4 regions of the Aquitalea sp. genome follow, and region 3 is predicted to be linked to each of the others. Evidence: predicted binding sites of a transcription regulator. Region 3 holds the regulator's gene; each other region holds the start of a gene.
The links. Region 3 encodes sigma-54, which starts transcription at its own class of promoters, with help from an activator protein. Its sites were predicted from a motif close to CTGGCACGCTTCATGCTT; they were not measured.

Region 1: a site for sigma-54 is predicted at 2,424-2,441, ahead of QVF59_RS09725 (ammonium transporter). Genes of this name have one in related genera too.
Region 2: a site for sigma-54 is predicted at 2,235-2,252, ahead of flgB (flagellar basal body rod protein FlgB). Genes of this name have one in related genera too.
Region 4: a site for sigma-54 is predicted at 2,681-2,698, ahead of eat (ethanolamine permease). Genes of this name have one in related genera too.

What each region holds. Positions count from the first base shown of each region.
Region 1 is NZ_JASLFG010000029.1:80,840-85,005, forward strand. It holds gene QVF59_RS09720 (bifunctional diguanylate cyclase/phosphodiesterase) at 1-1,020, opposite strand, end outside; gene QVF59_RS09725 (ammonium transporter) at 1,183-2,385, opposite strand; gene QVF59_RS09730 (NAD(P)/FAD-dependent oxidoreductase) at 2,619-3,929, opposite strand; gene gcvA (transcriptional regulator GcvA) at 4,112-4,166, shown strand, end outside.
Region 2 is NZ_JASLFG010000003.1:113,892-118,057, forward strand. It holds gene flgE (flagellar hook protein FlgE) at 1-624, opposite strand, end outside; gene QVF59_RS01280 (flagellar hook assembly protein FlgD) at 666-1,367, opposite strand; gene flgC (flagellar basal body rod protein FlgC) at 1,383-1,793, opposite strand; gene flgB (flagellar basal body rod protein FlgB) at 1,796-2,203, opposite strand; gene QVF59_RS01295 (OsmC family protein) at 2,460-2,876, opposite strand; gene tsaD (tRNA (adenosine(37)-N6)-threonylcarbamoyltransferase complex transferase subunit TsaD) at 2,999-4,024, shown strand; gene QVF59_RS01305 (ATP-binding cassette domain-containing protein) at 4,067-4,166, shown strand, end outside.
Region 3 is NZ_JASLFG010000055.1:30,054-34,219, forward strand. It holds gene hprK (HPr(Ser) kinase/phosphatase) at 1-1, opposite strand, end outside; gene ptsN (PTS IIA-like nitrogen regulatory protein PtsN) at 1-458, opposite strand, end outside; gene hpf (ribosome hibernation-promoting factor, HPF/YfiA family) at 579-902, opposite strand; gene QVF59_RS18205 (RNA polymerase factor sigma-54) at 974-2,395, opposite strand; gene lptB (LPS export ABC transporter ATP-binding protein) at 2,399-3,130, opposite strand; gene lptA (lipopolysaccharide transport periplasmic protein LptA) at 3,127-3,681, opposite strand; gene lptC (LPS export ABC transporter periplasmic protein LptC) at 3,671-4,166, opposite strand, start outside.
Region 4 is NZ_JASLFG010000042.1:5,032-9,197, forward strand. It holds gene QVF59_RS15045 (ethanolamine ammonia-lyase subunit EutB) at 1-969, opposite strand, end outside; gene eat (ethanolamine permease) at 1,008-2,423, opposite strand; gene QVF59_RS15055 (helix-turn-helix domain-containing protein) at 2,802-3,776, shown strand; gene QVF59_RS15060 (aminotransferase-like domain-containing protein) at 3,784-4,166, opposite strand, start outside.

The sequences.
Region 1 (4,166 bases), on a different contig from region 3:
CAAGGCTTGTCTGGGCAATTCGCCATCGCCCATGCGCGTCAGCAACTGGGTAGCTTCGCTGAGTGGCAGTAATTGACGGCGCAGCCACCACCAGCTCAGGCCACCAGCCAGCAGCGTTAGCAGCAAGGTCAGGCCAAACAGCTGGCGCTGCAGGGTGCGAATGGGGGCAAAGGCTTCTTCTGCCGGTAGTACCGACTGCATCAGCCAGCCGGTGGACTTGATCTGTACGCTGGAGGACAGCTCCAGTACCCCGCGTGAACTCATGGCCACACCAGAGCCTTCTTCGCCATTGATATAGCGGTCGTATACCGGGTTGACGCCAGGCGGTGGGCCGGGATTGAGCAGGCGCTGCTTGTCCGACGACATGATGTAGCGGCGGCTTTGCGGCGAGGTGATGAAAAAGCTGCCAGTGACACCATATCTGGCCGAGCTGATGTCATCCAGGAAATTGGGCTGTGCCAGATTGGTCACGCCCATGATCATGCCCACCATTTCGCCTTTGTCATCCAGCAGCGGTTCCAGCATGGAAATCACCGGCTTGCCGGTGTGCAGCCCTTGCATGGGCTCGGTGATATGGCGCCCACCTTGCCGCATGGCTTGTTGGAAGAATGCGCGGTCAGCATAGGAACGACCATTGCGGCCCAGGCTCTCGGGTATGCTGGCTTTCACCATGCCGTTTTTGTCCAGCACCATCACGCCCCAGTTGAACATCATCAGCAAAATGGGGCGGCGCAGCAGTTCGGGCTGGATGGCTGCGGTGCTTAGCGGTTTGTTCTTGAACTGCTCGGTGAGAGACTGCAGCGCCAGTACGCGCTCCCTGACCGAGCGGTCCACTTCGCGTGCGGCCAGTGACACGGTGGAAAACTGCTGGGCCGAGATGGTGGCTTCCATCTGCTGGCGCAGACTGTGGCTGATCAGCAAGGTGGCCAGCCATAGGGTGACGACCAGTGCCAGCAGCATGCCAAGGGTAATGCGGGTGCGCAGGGAGCTCCTGCCATGTGGGGGAAGTTGCGTGCTCATGATTCCGGTTGCTGCCTGCGGGTGATGCTTGTTGTCAGCATAGCGGAGGCCATGCGCGCTGTGTGTCCTCTTGTCAGACAAAACCGACAAAGTCTGAGGCGGATCAAGCTTATGACAAGCTGGGCGAGCCTGCGCACCAGGCCCGACCAGCGCAGGATGGAATTACCAGTTGGTTTCGCGGTCCGGCGTAGCGGTGATCTGGTGGATGGTCAGGTCGGCACCGTTGAATTCTTCTTCTTCATCCAGGCGGATGCCCACGGTCTTGCGCAGCAGTGCATACACGGCATAGCCACCGCCAAAGCCGATGGCAATGCCGGCAACCGTACCCAGCAACTGGGACACCAGGCTGACACCACCCAGCCCGCCCAGTGCGCTCTGGCCAAAAATACCGGCGGCAACGCCGCCCCAGGCACCACAGATGCCATGCAGCGGCCATACCCCTAGCACATCATCAATTTTCCAGCGGTTCTGGGTCTGGGTAAACAGCCAGACAAACATGCCGCCGGCCACCAGGCCCACTACCAGCGCACCCAGCGGATGCATGATGTCCGAACCGGCGCACACCGCCACCAGGCCGGCCAGCGGGCCGTTGTGAATGAAGCCGGGGTCGTTCTTGCCTGCCCACATGGCGCTGAGGGTGCCGCCCACCATGGCCATCAGCGAGTTGATGGCCACCAGGCCGGAAATGCCGTCCAGACGCTGGGCGCTCATCACATTGAAGCCGAACCAGCCAACAATCAGAATCCACGCGCCCAGCGCCAGAAACGGAATGGAAGAGGGCGGATGGGCGGAGATGCGGCCTTCCTTGCTGTAACGGCCACGACGTGCACCCAGGTTGAGCACGGCAGCCAGGCCGATCCAGCCGCCCACCGCATGCACTACCACCGAACCGGCAAAGTCATGGAAGGGCTGGCCGAAACTGTGGCTCAGCCAGTCCTGTACGCCGTAATGGTTGTTCCAGGCAATGCCTTCGAAAAAGGGATATACCAGCCCCACCAGCAAAAAGGTGGCAGCCGACTGCGGGTGGAATTTGGCGCGCTCGGCAATGCCGCCCGACACAATGGCCGGAATGGCCGCGGCAAAGGTCAGCAGGAAGAAGAACTTTACCAGCTCGTAGCCGTGGTGCTCGGCGATATGGCGGGCATCACCCAGGAAGTTGACGCCGTAGGCCACGGTATAGCCGACAAAGAAGTAGGCAATAGCAGAGACGGCAAAGTCGGTGAGAATCTTCACCAGGGCATTGACCTGGTTTTTCTTGCGCACGGTGCCCAGTTCCAGAAAGGCGAATCCAGCGTGCATGGCCAGAATCATGATGGCCCCGAGCAGCAGAAACAGTACGTCTGATGGCGAGTTGGCAGTTGGCATGGCGAGTCCCGTTGTTGTCGGCTTTTGTTGCCTCCTTAAAGCAAGCGCAGTGCCAGCTGGGGCAAGATCGCACCAGCTTGGGCTGTTCGTGCACGAAAATGGCCGCAGTCAGCCCGTTTTTGGGGAGATGCAGTGCGGGCTGTGGTGATGCAAAACGGTGCGCATGCACCAAAACGGGGTTTGCATTGTGTTTTGTGCTGCTGTTTGGTGCATGGTGCTTGCTGCCATCGGTATCAGTGCAGCTTGACCTGTGGCTGGGTACGCCGGCTGAGCAGGCGTCCGGCGGCTGTCAGCAGGGTGGGGAGCCAGCCAAACAGGCTCAGTTGGTGTCGGTGATACAGCGACAGATACATCAGCCGGGCAAACTGGCCGTGGACAAACAGGCTGCGGCGCGACAGTGCACTCATCAGACTGCCCACCGTGCTGTAGCGGCCCAGCGAAATCAGCGATCCCAGATCACGGTAATGAAATGCCCGCAACGGCTTTCCCGCCAGCAGGCAGCGGACATTGTGGAACAGCAGATCCGCCTGCTGGCTGGCAGCCTGCGCGCGTGGCGGCACCCAGCCCTGGCGGTCCGGGCAGGCGGCGCAGTCGCCCAGGGCAAATACGTTTTCATCCAGCGTGGTCTGCAGCGTGGGGCGAACCAGTAGCTGATTAAGGCGATTGCTTTCCAGCCCTGCCAGTCCGGCCAGAAATGCCGGAGCCTGCACCCCGGCGGCCCAGACTACCAGTTCCGACGCAATGCACTGGCCGCTGGCGGTATGCACTGCACCATCCCTGACTACACTGACGCGCTCGCCACACAGCACCCGCACCTGCATTTCCTGCAATTGGCGCTGCGCCTTGGCGGCAATGGCAGGCGGCAGGGCCGGCAGGATGCGCGGTCCGGCCTCGATCAGGGTGAGGCGGATGTCACGATCCGGATTGATGTTTTCCCGGCCATGCGCCACCAGCTCGCGCGTGGTGTTACGCAGCTCGGCCGCCAGCTCCACCCCGGTGGCTCCGGCCCCGATGATGGTGAGCTGCAGCTGCTCGGGCCGCAGAGGGCCTGGCTGCAGGCTGGCACGGATGCAGGCGTTCACCAGTTGGCGGTGGAAGCGGCTGGCATCATCCGGGGTGTTAAGGCAGATCGCATGTTCGGCCACGCCGGGCGTGCCGAAGTCATTGGTGGCACTGCCTACGGCCAGCACCAGGATGTCGTAGTCCAGCTGTCTGGCCGGAATCAGCGGCTGGCCCTGTTCATCCGCCGTGGCAGCGATATGGATGCGGCGTTGCTGGCGGTCCAGATCCTGCATGCGGCCCAGACAAAAGCGGAAACCGTGGCGTTTGGCCTGGGCCAGGTAGTCCAGCGCTTCCCGGTGCGGGTTCATGCTGCCGGCAGCAATTTCGTGTAGCAGCGGTTTCCAGATGTGGGTGCGTGCGGCATCCACCAGCGTGATGTCCAGGCGCTTATCCTTACGCGCCAGGCGTCCCAGGCGGCTGGCCAGTGCCAGGCCACCGGCACCGCCTCCGACAATGACGATTTTTTTGCTGTGCTGTAGCATTTGCTGCTCCCTTGCCAGTGCCTGGCTGTTGCTTCCATTCATGCACCAAGTTGTGATATGGACAGACTGGCAATGCTGGCGTGATGGTTGGATAGGTAATGAATGCAGGCTACTTTGCCTGTGCCATTGCGCCAGTCGCAAACGATATAAATTCAGCACATTGTGAGTTTGAGGAAGAATGTATGCGGAAACGACTACCCGGTATCGAGGCGCTGCAGGCGCTGGAGTGCGCCGCTC
Region 2 (4,166 bases), on a different contig from region 3:
GACGTAATACAGGGTCAGATTGTGCTGATTACCCAGGCTGTCGTACACCTGTGCCGCATTGGACCAGTTGAAGGTATTGGTATTGGTCGGATTCAGCGGGGTGACGGTAGGCGTGGTCAGACGCGAATCGACGTTGACACCCATGGTGACCTTGGTGGTGGCTGCCGGCGAAATCAGGTTGGTCTGCAGCTTGAGGTCGGTCACCGGGCCCTGGGTTACCACGCCGTTATTGGCCATCCAGCCTTGCAGGCGATCGTTGCCATTGACGATGTAACCATCCTTGTCCACCTGGAACTGGCCGTTACGGGTATAGGCCAGCGAGCCGGTGGTGGAGGTGGGGTTCTGCCGCATGATGAAAAAGCCATTGTTGTTAATGGCCAGATCCAGGCTGCGGCCAGTGGGCGTGATGTTGCCGGCACTGAAAGACTGGGTCACCGCATTCACCTGCGAGCCGATACCGGCACTGGTATTGGCTACGCCGTAAAAGCTGGTGGAAAACAGATCACTGAACTCGGTACGCGAACTCTTGAAACCCACCGTGCTGGCATTGGATACGTTGTTGCCAATGGTATCCAGCTGCGAGGATGCCGAATTCAGACCACTCAGACCTTGTTGAAAACCCATGTTGCTACTCCCCGAAACCTGATTGCACTAATGACCTGGATTTAAGACAACTGCGCCACGTTGGCCAAGCCGACGCTGGTACCGTCCTTCATGATCAGCTGCGGCGAACCGCTAGCCCAGCTGACTGCGGTCACCGCCTGATTGGCATAGGGCGTTGCCGTGACTGCCGTGCTACTGGCGCTGGTAGCCTGTGCGCTGAAAGTGTATTTGCCGCTGGGCAACTGATTGCCATTGGCATCCTTGCCATCCCAATTGAAGGAATTCAGACCCGTGCTTGGGCTCTTCACCGTAAGCGTATCCACCACATTGCCGTTGGCATCCTTGATGCTGACGGTGTAGTCGGTGGCAGCACCACTGAGGCTTACCGCACCCTGCACCGAGCTGCCACTGGTCATATTGAGCGCACTGCCAGGCACCAGCGCCTGCTTGCCAATCATGGAAGCCGCCATCAGCGACTGATTGGCTGCCTGCGACTGCACCAGGCTCTGCATGGCGGTGTTCAGGGTCTGCATGCCGGAAACCTGGCTGATCTGCGCCATCTGACTGGTGATCTGGCTGTTGTCCATCGGATTCATCGGATCCTGTGCCTGCAGCTGGGTTACCAGCAGCTTCAGGAAACGGTCCTGAATCCCCTGCGCACTGGTGTCAGTGTTGGCATTGGTCGAGCTGGTACCGGTGGCACCACTGGAGCTGCCATTCAGTACTGCATACGGATTGGACGAGGAATTAACCGAGCTGGTCATGGCACTGGCCTTTCATCACTGGCCCAGCTGCAGGGTTTTCTGCAGCAGGCTCTTGGCGGTATTCATCATTTCCACATTGGTCTGATACGAGCGCGAAGCGGAAATCATGTCTGACATTTCCTCGACCGGATTGACATTGGGCATGTTCACATAACCCTTCTCGTCCGCCAGAGGGTTGCTGGGGTCATACTTCAGGCGCGGTGGCGTCTGGTCTTCCACGATGGAAGTCACCCGCACGCCAGCCACCTGCGGCTGCGATGCATTCACCGGCAATGCGGTAAATACCACATGGCGCCCCTTGTAGGGCTGACCCGTGGAGCTGGTGGCGCTTTCCGCATTGGCAATATTGCTGGCCACTACGTTAAGCCGCATGGATTGTGCCGTCAGCGCAGAACCGGAAATGGCAAAGATATTGGCTAGCGACATGCTTACTGACCTCCGGTAATGGCGCTGTTCAGGCTGGAAATACGCTTGCTCAGGAAAGTGAGCGTGGACTGGTACTGCAGCGCGTTATCAGCAAAGGCCGCACGCTCCACATCCATGTCCACCGTGTTACCGTCCAGGCTTTGCTGCACGGCATTGCGATACTGCACCGAGGGCTTGCCGGCAGCACCAGCAGCATCGCCCGGCAAATGACGGGCATCGGTCACATTCATCGCCAGCTTGCTCTGACCACCCTGTGCCGACTGCAATGCCTGCTTGAAATCGAAATCCACAGCCTTGTAATTGGGGGTATCGGCGTTGGCGATATTGCTGGCAATGACTTCCTGGCGGTAAGCGCGCAGATTCAGCGCTCGCTGCTGAAAATCGAATTCCTTGCCAATCTTGTCCAACATGACCGTTTCTCCCTGGATGCGTCCCGATCCATAGCAGGAATCATGCCAGCAATGGAAAAACCCGTAGATGCCTGATTTTATTGACTGAAACACATGCAACACCCCATCCATCACCAGACTGGGCTGCACAGAGCGGCAAGTTTTGCCGCCGCTCATTACCGGCTGCCGCCACCGGCAAAAACAAGGCCGCCGACACCTGATGGCATCGGCGGCCTTATCTGATAACAAAGGGCACACTGCACGCCCTGGCGCTGGCTCAGTCGGCGCGCACCTCAAAATCGTGCGTAATGTCAGCGGTCTTGCCCAGCATGATGGAAGCCGAGCAGTATTTTTCTGCCGACAGCTTGATGGCACGTTCCACCACTTCCGGCTTCAGTTCACGCCCGGTCACCACAAAATGAAAATGGATTTTGGTGAACACCTTGGGTTCGGTATCGGCTCGTTCGGCTTCCATTTCCACCCAGCAGTCCGTCACCTGCTGGCGCGACTTCTTCAGGATGGAAATCACGTCATAGCTGGTGCAGCCGGCAGTCCCCAGCAACAGCAATTCCATTGGTCGCGGGCCCAGATTGCGACCACCGCCTTCCGGCGCTCCATCCATCACCACCGCGTGACCGCTGCCGCTCTCACCCATGAAACACACGCCATCCACCCATTTCAGCCTTGCTTTCACTGCCTGTCCCTTCATGTTTTGTTGCGCGCTGATGCGCCAGATCGCCACAGACTATCATTCCCGATTTGGGCAGACAAAGATTAGCCGGTAAAATGGAAAGATTGCCCTGTTATAAAGCCATCATGCTGGTACTTGGAATCGAATCATCGTGCGACGAAACCGGCGTTGCACTGTACGACCTCACGGCGGGCCTGGTTGCCCACCAACTGCATACGCAAATGGCCATGCACGCCGAATACGGTGGCGTGGTGCCAGAACTGGCCAGCCGCGACCATATCCGCCGCGTCATCCCGCTCACCGAAGCCTGCCTGGCCGACGCCGGCAAAACCCTGGCCGATGTGGATGCCATTGCCTACACCCAGGGCCCCGGCCTTGGCGGTGCGCTGATGGTGGGGGCAAGTGTGGCCAATGCGCTGGCCTTCGGCCTGAACATTCCGGTGATTGGCGTGCATCATCTGGAAGGTCATTTGTTGTCGCCGCTGCTGGCCGACCCGCGCCCGGAATTCCCCTTCATTGCCTTGCTGGTTTCCGGCGGCCACACCCAGCTGATGGCAGTGCATGGGATCGGCCAGTATGAAGTGCTGGGCGAAACGCTGGACGACGCCGCCGGCGAAGCCTTTGACAAGACGGCAAAGCTGCTGGGCCTGCCCTACCCCGGCGGCCCGCTGCTGTCACGCCTGGCAGAAGAAGGCGACCCGACACGCTTCAACCTGCCGCGCCCCATGCTGCACAGTGACAACCTGGACATGAGCTTCTCCGGCCTGAAAACCGCCGTGCTCACCCTGAGCAAGCAAGTGGAGGCCGAGCACGGCCAGATTGACGAGCAAACCCGCAAGGACATTTGCCGCGCCTTCCAGGAAGCCATTGTCGAGGTGCTGGTCAGCAAATCGCTCAAGGCGCTGAAACAGAGCGGCATGAAAAAGCTGGTGGTAGCCGGCGGTGTCGGTGCCAACAAACAGCTGCGTGCCGCGCTGGATCAGGCCGCCAGCCGCCGCAAGCTGGAGGTGTACTACCCGCCGCTGGCGCTGTGCACCGACAATGGTGCCATGATTGCCTTTGCCGGTGCCATGCGCCTGAAACACGCCACCGCACCGGGCAGCTACTCCATCAAACCGCGCTGGGATCTGTCCACCCTTCCCGCTGCTTAATATCCCGTCGGCACAGCGCGCTGTGCCGCGCAGAAACCCGACATGATCCAATTGAAAAACCTCAGCCTGCGTCGCGGGCTGAAAGACTTGCTGGTCAACGCCAGCCTCACCCTCAACCCGGGGTATAAAACCGGCCTGGTCG
Region 3 (4,166 bases):
TTGTTGGTATTCCATCCGGTAAGCAGCTGGTATAGATCGGCACGCGATGGCGCACTCAGCAGTTGCTCACGCAATTGTTTGCTGGAGAAAAGCTGGGCCAGTTCTGACAGAACCTGCAGATGCAGATCAGTTGCCTGCTCCGGAACCAGCAGTACAAACAGGCTTTGCACGGGCTTGCCGTCCGGGGCATCGAAAGGAATGGGGTTTTTCAGGCGGATGAACACGCCTGCAGCTTCCTTGAGCCCTCTGGCCCGGCCATGCGGAATGGCCACGCCCTGGCCCAGGCCGGTGGAGCCCAGTTTTTCCCGGGCAAACAGGCAGTCGAAAATTTCACTGCGCGCAATGCCGTGGGTATTTTCGATAAGGAGGCCCACCTGCTCGAAGACACGTTTCTTGCTGGCGACATCCAGGTCCGGAAGAATGTGGTCCTGTGTCAGGATTTTGCCAATCAGGCTCATAGGAATGTATGCACACGGCTACAAAAACTGGCCAATTCTACGTTGCCTTCATCAAAATGAAAAAGGCTCCGTGCAAATAAAAACGGGAACCCGTGGGTTCCCGCATCGTCGGTCAGGTGATTACAGGGATGCTTCCGGCTGAACTTGCGGAGTTGCGCGGTGTTCGCTCTGTTTTTCCTTGTGCTTGAGTACCTGTCGATCCAGCTTGTCCATCAGCGCATCGATGGCAGCGTACATGTCGGAGTCGGTGGCTTCTACGTGGATATCCTTGCCGGAAAGATGAACGTTGACTTCCGCTTTCTGTACCAGCTTGTCCACCGACAGGGTGACGGTGACGTCGATCACGTGATCGACATGGCGGGTGATACGTTCCAGCTTGCTTTCCAGAAATTCACGGATTGCCGGGGTTACTTCGAGGTGGAGACCGGTTACTTTGAGGTTCATACCCTAACTCCTTCTTGTGTTGACTGCCCGGTCGGGTCGGCCGGGCGAGCGGATATTCTTCAAGACACGCTTTACAGTGCCTTGCGCAGATTGACCGGCGGTATCTGCATAGCTTCACGATACTTCGCAACGGTGCGTCTTGCAACCTGTATCCCTTGCTTGCCCAGTTCGTCGGCAATGGCGCTGTCCGAAAGCGGCTTGGCTGTGTTCTCACCATCGATCATGCGACGGATATGGGCCTTGATGGCGGTGGCTGAGCATTCGCCGCCGCTGTCGGTTTCCAGTGCGCTGCCGAAAAAGTATTTCAGTTCGAACAGGCCGCGAGGGCAGAGCAGGTATTTCTGGGTGGTGACGCGTGACACCGTGGATTCATGCAATCCCAGCTCGTCTGCAATGTCACGCAGGATAAGCGGGCGCATGGCCACTTCACCGTGTTCAAAGAACGCTTGTTGCCTTTCGACTATAGCTTCTGACACTTTCAGAATGGTGTCAAATCGTTGCTGGATGTTCTTGACCAGCCACTTGGCTTCTTGCAGGCGACCGGTCAGTTCGCCTGCTGCGCTGCGGTTTTCCGACAGCATCTGGGCGTACAGCTGGTTGACGCGTAAGCGCGGTACCGCCCCGTTATTGAGTTCGGCCACCCAGTGGCCGCGGCGTTTGCGTACGGTGACATCCGGGATGACATAGTGCACGTCTTCGCCGCCGAAACCGGCGGCGGGGTGGGGAGTCAGTCGGGCGATCAGTTGCTGTGCCTGGCGGATGGCTTCGTCATCCGCGCCCAGTATGCGCTTGAGGCGGGTGTAGTCCCGATTGCCGAGCAAGCTGAGGTGCTCTGCCACGATCTTGCATGCCAGGGCATGGCCAGGCTCTTGGTGCGGCAGGCGAGCCAGCTGCAGGCTGAGTGATTCGGCAAGGCTGCGTGCGGCAATGCCTGCAGGGTCGAACTGCTGCAGCAGGCGCAGGCCAACCATCAGTTCGTCGCATTCCAGTTCCAGTTCCAGCGGCAGATTGCTGGCCAGTTCTTCCATGTCGATGGTGAGAAAGCCGTTATCGTCCAGTTCTTCAATCAGCAGCTGTACGATGGCCTGATCCCTGGTGGGCAGCGTCAGCTCCCCCAACTGGGCCAGCAGATGTTGGCGCAGGCTGACCGGGCAGGGGACATTCAGCATGGGGTCGAACTCATCGTCACCGTCGTTGCGCCGGCTGCCACTGCCCCAGTCGGTCAGCTCGCCGCTGCTTTCGCTGTGGCTGTCATTGTCGCTGCTGTCGGATGTGGGGGTGGTTGATTCTTCGTTGCTGCTGGCGGACTCGGTGGCGGGGCCTTCCTGCGCGGGCAGGTCGTCGCCGCGTTCCAGCATGGGGTTGTCCAGAAGGAAGCGCTCTACCTCGGTTTGCAGGTCAAGCGTGGACAGCTGCAGCAGCTTGATCGACTGCTGCAGTTGTGGAGTGAGGGTGAGTTGCTGTGAAACCCGGAGCTGTAATGACTGTTTCATGGTTTACAGGTGGAAGTGCTCGCCCAGGTAGACCTGGCGCACTTTCTCGTTGTTGACCAGTTCTTCCGGTTCGCCGGATGCCAGTACCGAGCCATCGCTGATGATGTAGGCCCGGTCGCAGATGCGCAGGGTTTCCCGGACATTGTGGTCGGTTATCAGTACGCCGATGCCACGCTGTTGCAGGAAAGTGATGATTTTCTGGATGTCGATCACGGCAATCGGGTCGACACCGGCAAAGGGTTCGTCCAGCAGGATGAAGCGTGGGCGGGTGGCCAGTACCCGGGCAATTTCCACCCGGCGTCGCTCGCCGCCGGACAGGGCCAGCGCATTGCTTTCGCGCAGGTGAGCGATGTTGAGGTCGTCCAGCAGCAGGCTCAGTTCCTTCTCCAGCTTGTCGCCCTTGTAACCGGCAATTTCCAGCACTGCGGTAATGTTTTCCTCTACCGTCATCTTGCGGAAAATGGAGGCTTCCTGCGGCAGATAACCCAGGCCAAGGCGGGCGCGCTGATGGATGGGCAGATGGGTGATGCTGCTGCCATCCAGCGTGATTTCGCCTTCATCGGCACCGATCAGTCCGACAATCATGTAAAAGCTGGTGGTTTTGCCGGCACCGTTCGGGCCAAGCAAACCGATGACTTCTCCACTCTGGATCTGCAAGGCGACGTCTTTGACCACCGTGCGTTTCTTGAAGCGCTTTTTCAGCCGCTCCACTTTAAGGATGCTGGGGCCGCTCATTGCGCGCTTCCGTCGGTTTTTTTGGCGGCAGGGGTGTTGTCCCTGGGCTTGGGCTGGATGATGGCAGTGACACGGCCACCATTGCTGCTGGCCCCGCTGCTGACGTCATACATTTCGGTTTCGGTGTTGTAGGTAATCACATTGCCGATGACCAAGTCGTTGCCACGCTTGACGCGGGCGTTGCCGGTCAGCACTGCGGCGTGGGTGACGGTGTTGTAGTCCAACTGGTTGGCCTGGCCTTCGATCCATTCGTTCTTGCCATCCATTTTCTGGCGGAAGACAACTTGGCGGCCGGTGGCCTGCATGGTCTGGTTCCCCTGCTTGTCCTGGGTGACGGTGGCGCGGTCGGCATTCAGCTTGAGTGTACCCTGAATGATGATGACATTGCCCTGCCATACCGTGACGCCCTTGAGCTGATCGAGATTGCCGCGGTCGGCACTGATTTCGATGGGTTTGTCGCGGTCAGTCTTTTCGGCATGGGCAGTCTGGAGGGCGCACAGGCCTAGGGCCAGCCAGGCCAGCCGGATGAAGCGGCGGCAGTTATTTTTCATAAGTGACCTTTGCATTGGACAGCAGCTGCAACTGGCCGGCCTGCTGTTCGTAGATGAAGCCGACGGCGCTGCCGGTCGACTTGCCGTAGTAGAAGTGGCTCAATGCCGCGGACTGGGCGATATGGCGTACGGTGTCGATGCGCATATTGCTGCTGAGCACACGGGTTTCCTGTTGGGTACCGGTGGCAGGCTGGATCAGTGTGACTTTCTTGTCGAACAGCACCTGCTTTGTCTTGCTGTTGTACCGACCGCTCTCACCGATGGCGTGATAGGCCAGTGTGCCGTTCTTGTAGCTTTGCAGGTCTGGTGCCTCGAAATATGATTCGGTGCGGTCAGGGTATTGCCACATGCGGCTGGCAATCAGTTTTTCCTGCAACATTCCCTTGGGGTCGAAGCGGGTGGCCATGACGTTATCGGCCACGACCTCGGGCTTGTTGGGGTCAAGTTCGCGCTTGTTGGGCTGCCAGCGTGACACGGCGTCCAGC
Region 4 (4,166 bases), on a different contig from region 3:
CAGCAAGGGTGAGAAGTGCCGCGCCACCGCATAGGCGCGCACTTCGCAGCTTTGCTGGTCCACGTCCCAGTGGGCATTGGCCGACAGCGCGCTGCCCTGGCCGGTTTCGAAATACATCACATTGTCGCCTACCGTGCCGCGGCGCAGCTCCAGTGCGGCCTGCTGCGCTTCGCCCAGTACCGCCAGGTTGATGCCGAAGCCGCTATTGGCTTGTTCCGTACCGGCAATGGACTGAAACACCAGATCCACCGGCGCGCCGCGCTGGATCAGCTCCAGCGTGCTGGTAACGTGGGTGAGTACACAGCTTTGGGTGGGAATGGCATAGCGCTGGCGCACTTCGTCCATCATCGCCAGCATGGTGTGGATGGCTTCCGGGCTGTCGCTGGCCGGATTGATGCCGATCACCGCATCGCCCGCGCCGTACAGCAGGCCGTCCAGCATGGCGGCGGCAATGCCGCGTGCGTCGTCGGTGGGATGGTTGGGCTGCAGCCGCACGCCCATGTGGCCGGGCAGGCCCTGGGTATTGCGAAAGCGGGTGATCACCCGGCATTTGCTGGCCACCCACACCAGGTCCTGGTTGCGCATCAGCTTGCTGACGGCGGACACCATTTCCGGCGTCAGGCCGGGTGCCACTGCCGCCAGCGTGCTGCTATTGGCTGCATCGGACAGCAGCCAGTCGCGCAGGCCGCCAACCGTCAGGTGGCTGATGGGGGCAAAGGCGTGGGCGTCGTGGCTGTCGATGATCAGGCGGCTGACTTCGTCCTGCTCGTAAGGAATCAGCAGCTCTTGCAGGAAGGTGGTGAGTGGCACGTCGGCCAGACACATTTGTGCCGCCACCCGCTCTTCGGCGCTGCTGGCGGCAATCCCGGCCAGCTGGTCGCCAGAACGCAGCGGTGTGGCGCGGGCCAGCAGGGTTTTCAGGTCGTCGAAGCGGTAACGGCGCGGGCCGATGGTGATGGCGTAGGACATGGTTTACCGGGGTGTGCCGGGCACACCCCGCCTCTCTCTTATTCGCTGCGGGCTACAGCAGGTTTCAGCGTGATGGCATCGCCACCTTCCAGCAGATGATCACTGGCGGCTGCCGCGCGCTGGCGGTGGGTGAGCAGGTAGTAGGCATAGGCCACGGCCAGGCTGCCGGCAAAAATCAGTGCCAGTAGCTGGTTGTACCAGATCATGGCCACCAGGCAGACCACGGCGCAGGCCAGTGCCAGGCCGGGCAGCAGCGGGTAGGCCGGTGCGCTGAACGGACGGGCCAGGGTGGGTTCGCTGCGGCGCAGCTTGAACAGCGCCAGCATGGACACGATGTACATCACGATGGCACCGAATACCGACAGGGTGACGATGTTGGCGGTCAGCGGCTGACCGGCGATCTGGATCAGGTCGTCACTGAAAATGGCGGCAATGCCGATAAGGCCGCCCACGATGATGGCGCGATGCGGCGTCTTGAAGCGCGGGTGGATCACCGCCAGCATCGGCGGCAGGTAACCGGCACGGGCCAGCGCGAAGATCTGGCGCGAATAGCCCATGATGATGCCGTGGAAGCTGGCAATCAGGCCCAGCAGGCCCAGCCATACCAGCATGTGCAGCCAGCCGCTGTTGCTGCCCACGATCAGCTTCATCGCCTGCGGCAGCGGGTCGTTGATATTGGCCAGCTTGCTCCAGTCACCGGCACCACCGGCCATGATCATCACGCCCATGGCCAGTGCCACCAGGGTGAGGATGCCGGCCACATAGGCGCGCGGAATGGTACGGCTGGGGTCCTTGGCTTCTTCGGCGGCCATGGCAGCGCCTTCGATGGCGAGGAAGAACCAGATGGCAAACGGAATGGCGGCAAACATGCCACCCACGGCGCTCAGACTGAAGCTGTCGCTACCGGCCCAGCCGTGATGGGTGAAGTTGTCCCAGCTAAAGCCCGGCGACACCACGCCCATGAACAGCAGCAATTCGAAAATGGCCAGCAGGGTGACTACCAGCTCGAACGCTGCGGCCACGCTGACACCGACGATATTCAGCGCCATGAACACGATGTAGGCACCGCAGGCAATCCACTTGGCGCTCAGCTCGGGAAACTGCACGTTCAGATAAGCACCGATGGCCAGCGCGATGGCCGGCGGGGCAAACACGAATTCGCACAAGGTGGCAAAACCGGCGACAAAACCGCCAACCGGGCCAAAGGCGCGGCGCGCATAGGCAAACGGGCCGCCGGCATGTGGAATGGCGGTGGTCAGCTCGGTAAAGCTGAAAATGAAGGCCGTGTACATGATGGCCACGAAGATGGAGCTGAGCAGAAAGCCCAGCGTACCGGCCTGGGCCCAGCCATAGCTCCAGCCAAAGTATTCGCCCGAGATCACCAGCCCGACGGCGATCCCCCATAGTTGCCAGCCGCCCAGCTTGCGCGCCAGGCCGTGATTGTTGCTGCTCATGACATTTCCCTTTTGGTATCACTTCTCCCTGCCCGGTGCGGTGGCATCCGGGGCCTGTGATGCATGCTAGGCAGAGAGGTGCAGGCGGCGTTATCGGAAATCGGAAAAGAAAAACCGTCCACCAACCCGGCTGAAGCCAGCAGCTACGCCAGCTGGATGGTGCAGTGCAAGAGTCGTGCCCGGACCATGATTGCTGACGGTGCGTGCTGGCGGGCTTGTTGCGCCAATCCGGCACCGTGATGAGGCATACTGCTGTCGCGCATGCACCGTGGCGGGGAATTTGCCGATTTACGATAGCGCTGGCGCAGAAAAGCGCCATCAGGGCTGGTGTGCTTCTTGCTAATCATCTGCAGGATCAACGATTTCACGGAGCCGCAGATGGACCCGCTGGCACATGGCTTATCACTGCAGTTTGTCACCCGCCTGGCCGATGATGCTGCCGATCAGGCCGCCTTCATCAGTGGCTGGCAGCAGGATTACGCGCAGATCTCCTGTGGCCGTTTTTCCGGGCGGCTGGATGAGCTGTGCCTGGGGCGCTTGCAGGTGTTCCGCGAATACTCGGCCCGCGAAACCTACCAGCAATGCCAGCCGTGGCAGGGGGCCATCTGGTTTGGCATCCCCGCGCCCGGTAGTGGCGAGCGGCTGCGCTTTCATGGCCGCAGCGTGCCGCCGTCTGCCGTGCTGGTGGCCATGGGCGGCACCGACTTCACCCTGCGCACCCCGGACGACTTCACCATTTACGGCATCGTGCTGGAACAGCAGGTACTGGCGCAGCGCCATCTGGAGCTGTTTGGCCGCGACCTCCCGCCGCACTGGCTGCAGACGGCTGCGGTCTGCCTGGCACCAGACAGGCAGCAGGCCCTGTGCGGACAGATTGCCGAACTGCTGGCGCTGGCGCGGCACACGCCGGACAGCATTGGCCGCCAATTACTGCTGGATTGTTCGGTGGATGCCTTGCTGCTGGCCTTGTCACAGTCTGCCGCAGAACCATTGCTGCGGCGTGAGGGCAGCAGTCAGCGCCACTGGCAATGGGTGGAGCAGGCACGCCAGCGGGCCTTGCAGCCGGCGCAGAACTGGCTGAGCGTGGAGGGCTTGTGCCGTGAGCTGCATGTGACACGCCGCACCTTGCAGAACGGCTTTCAGGAAGTCACCGCCATGAGTCCGCTGCCTTTCCTGCGCGCACTCCGGCTTAATCAGGTGCGTCGCCTGCTGCGCTCACCGGTCAGCGGACAGGAGAGTATCCAGCAACTGGCCGAAGACTGGGGTTTTGCCAGTCCCAGCCATTTCACCTACGACTATCGCCGCCTGTTTGGCGAAACCCCCAGCCAGACGCGGCAGCAGCCACGACACTAAGCCGATATCAGCCGCCTTGCTGCGCCAGTTGCTGTTGCACCAGCATGCCCACGCGGGTGAGGGCGGCGACATAGCGCTCGTCCAGCGGATAGCAGCAGGACAGGCGCATGGCATTGCGGTAACGGCCGCCGGGTGAATACAGCGGGCCGGGCATGATGCTGATGTTCTCGGCAATGGCTGCATGAAACAGCGCCACGCTGTCGCAGCCTTCCGGCAGTTCCAGCCAGATCAGAAAGCCGCCCGCCGGGTCCGTGGCACGGGTGCCGGCCGGGAAGTGACGGGCAATCAGGCCACGCACTTTTTCCACATGCTGGGCGTAATGGCGCTTGAGCGCCCGCAGATGGTGGTCGTAGCCGCCGGATTCCAGAAACGCGCCCAGGGTTTCCGACA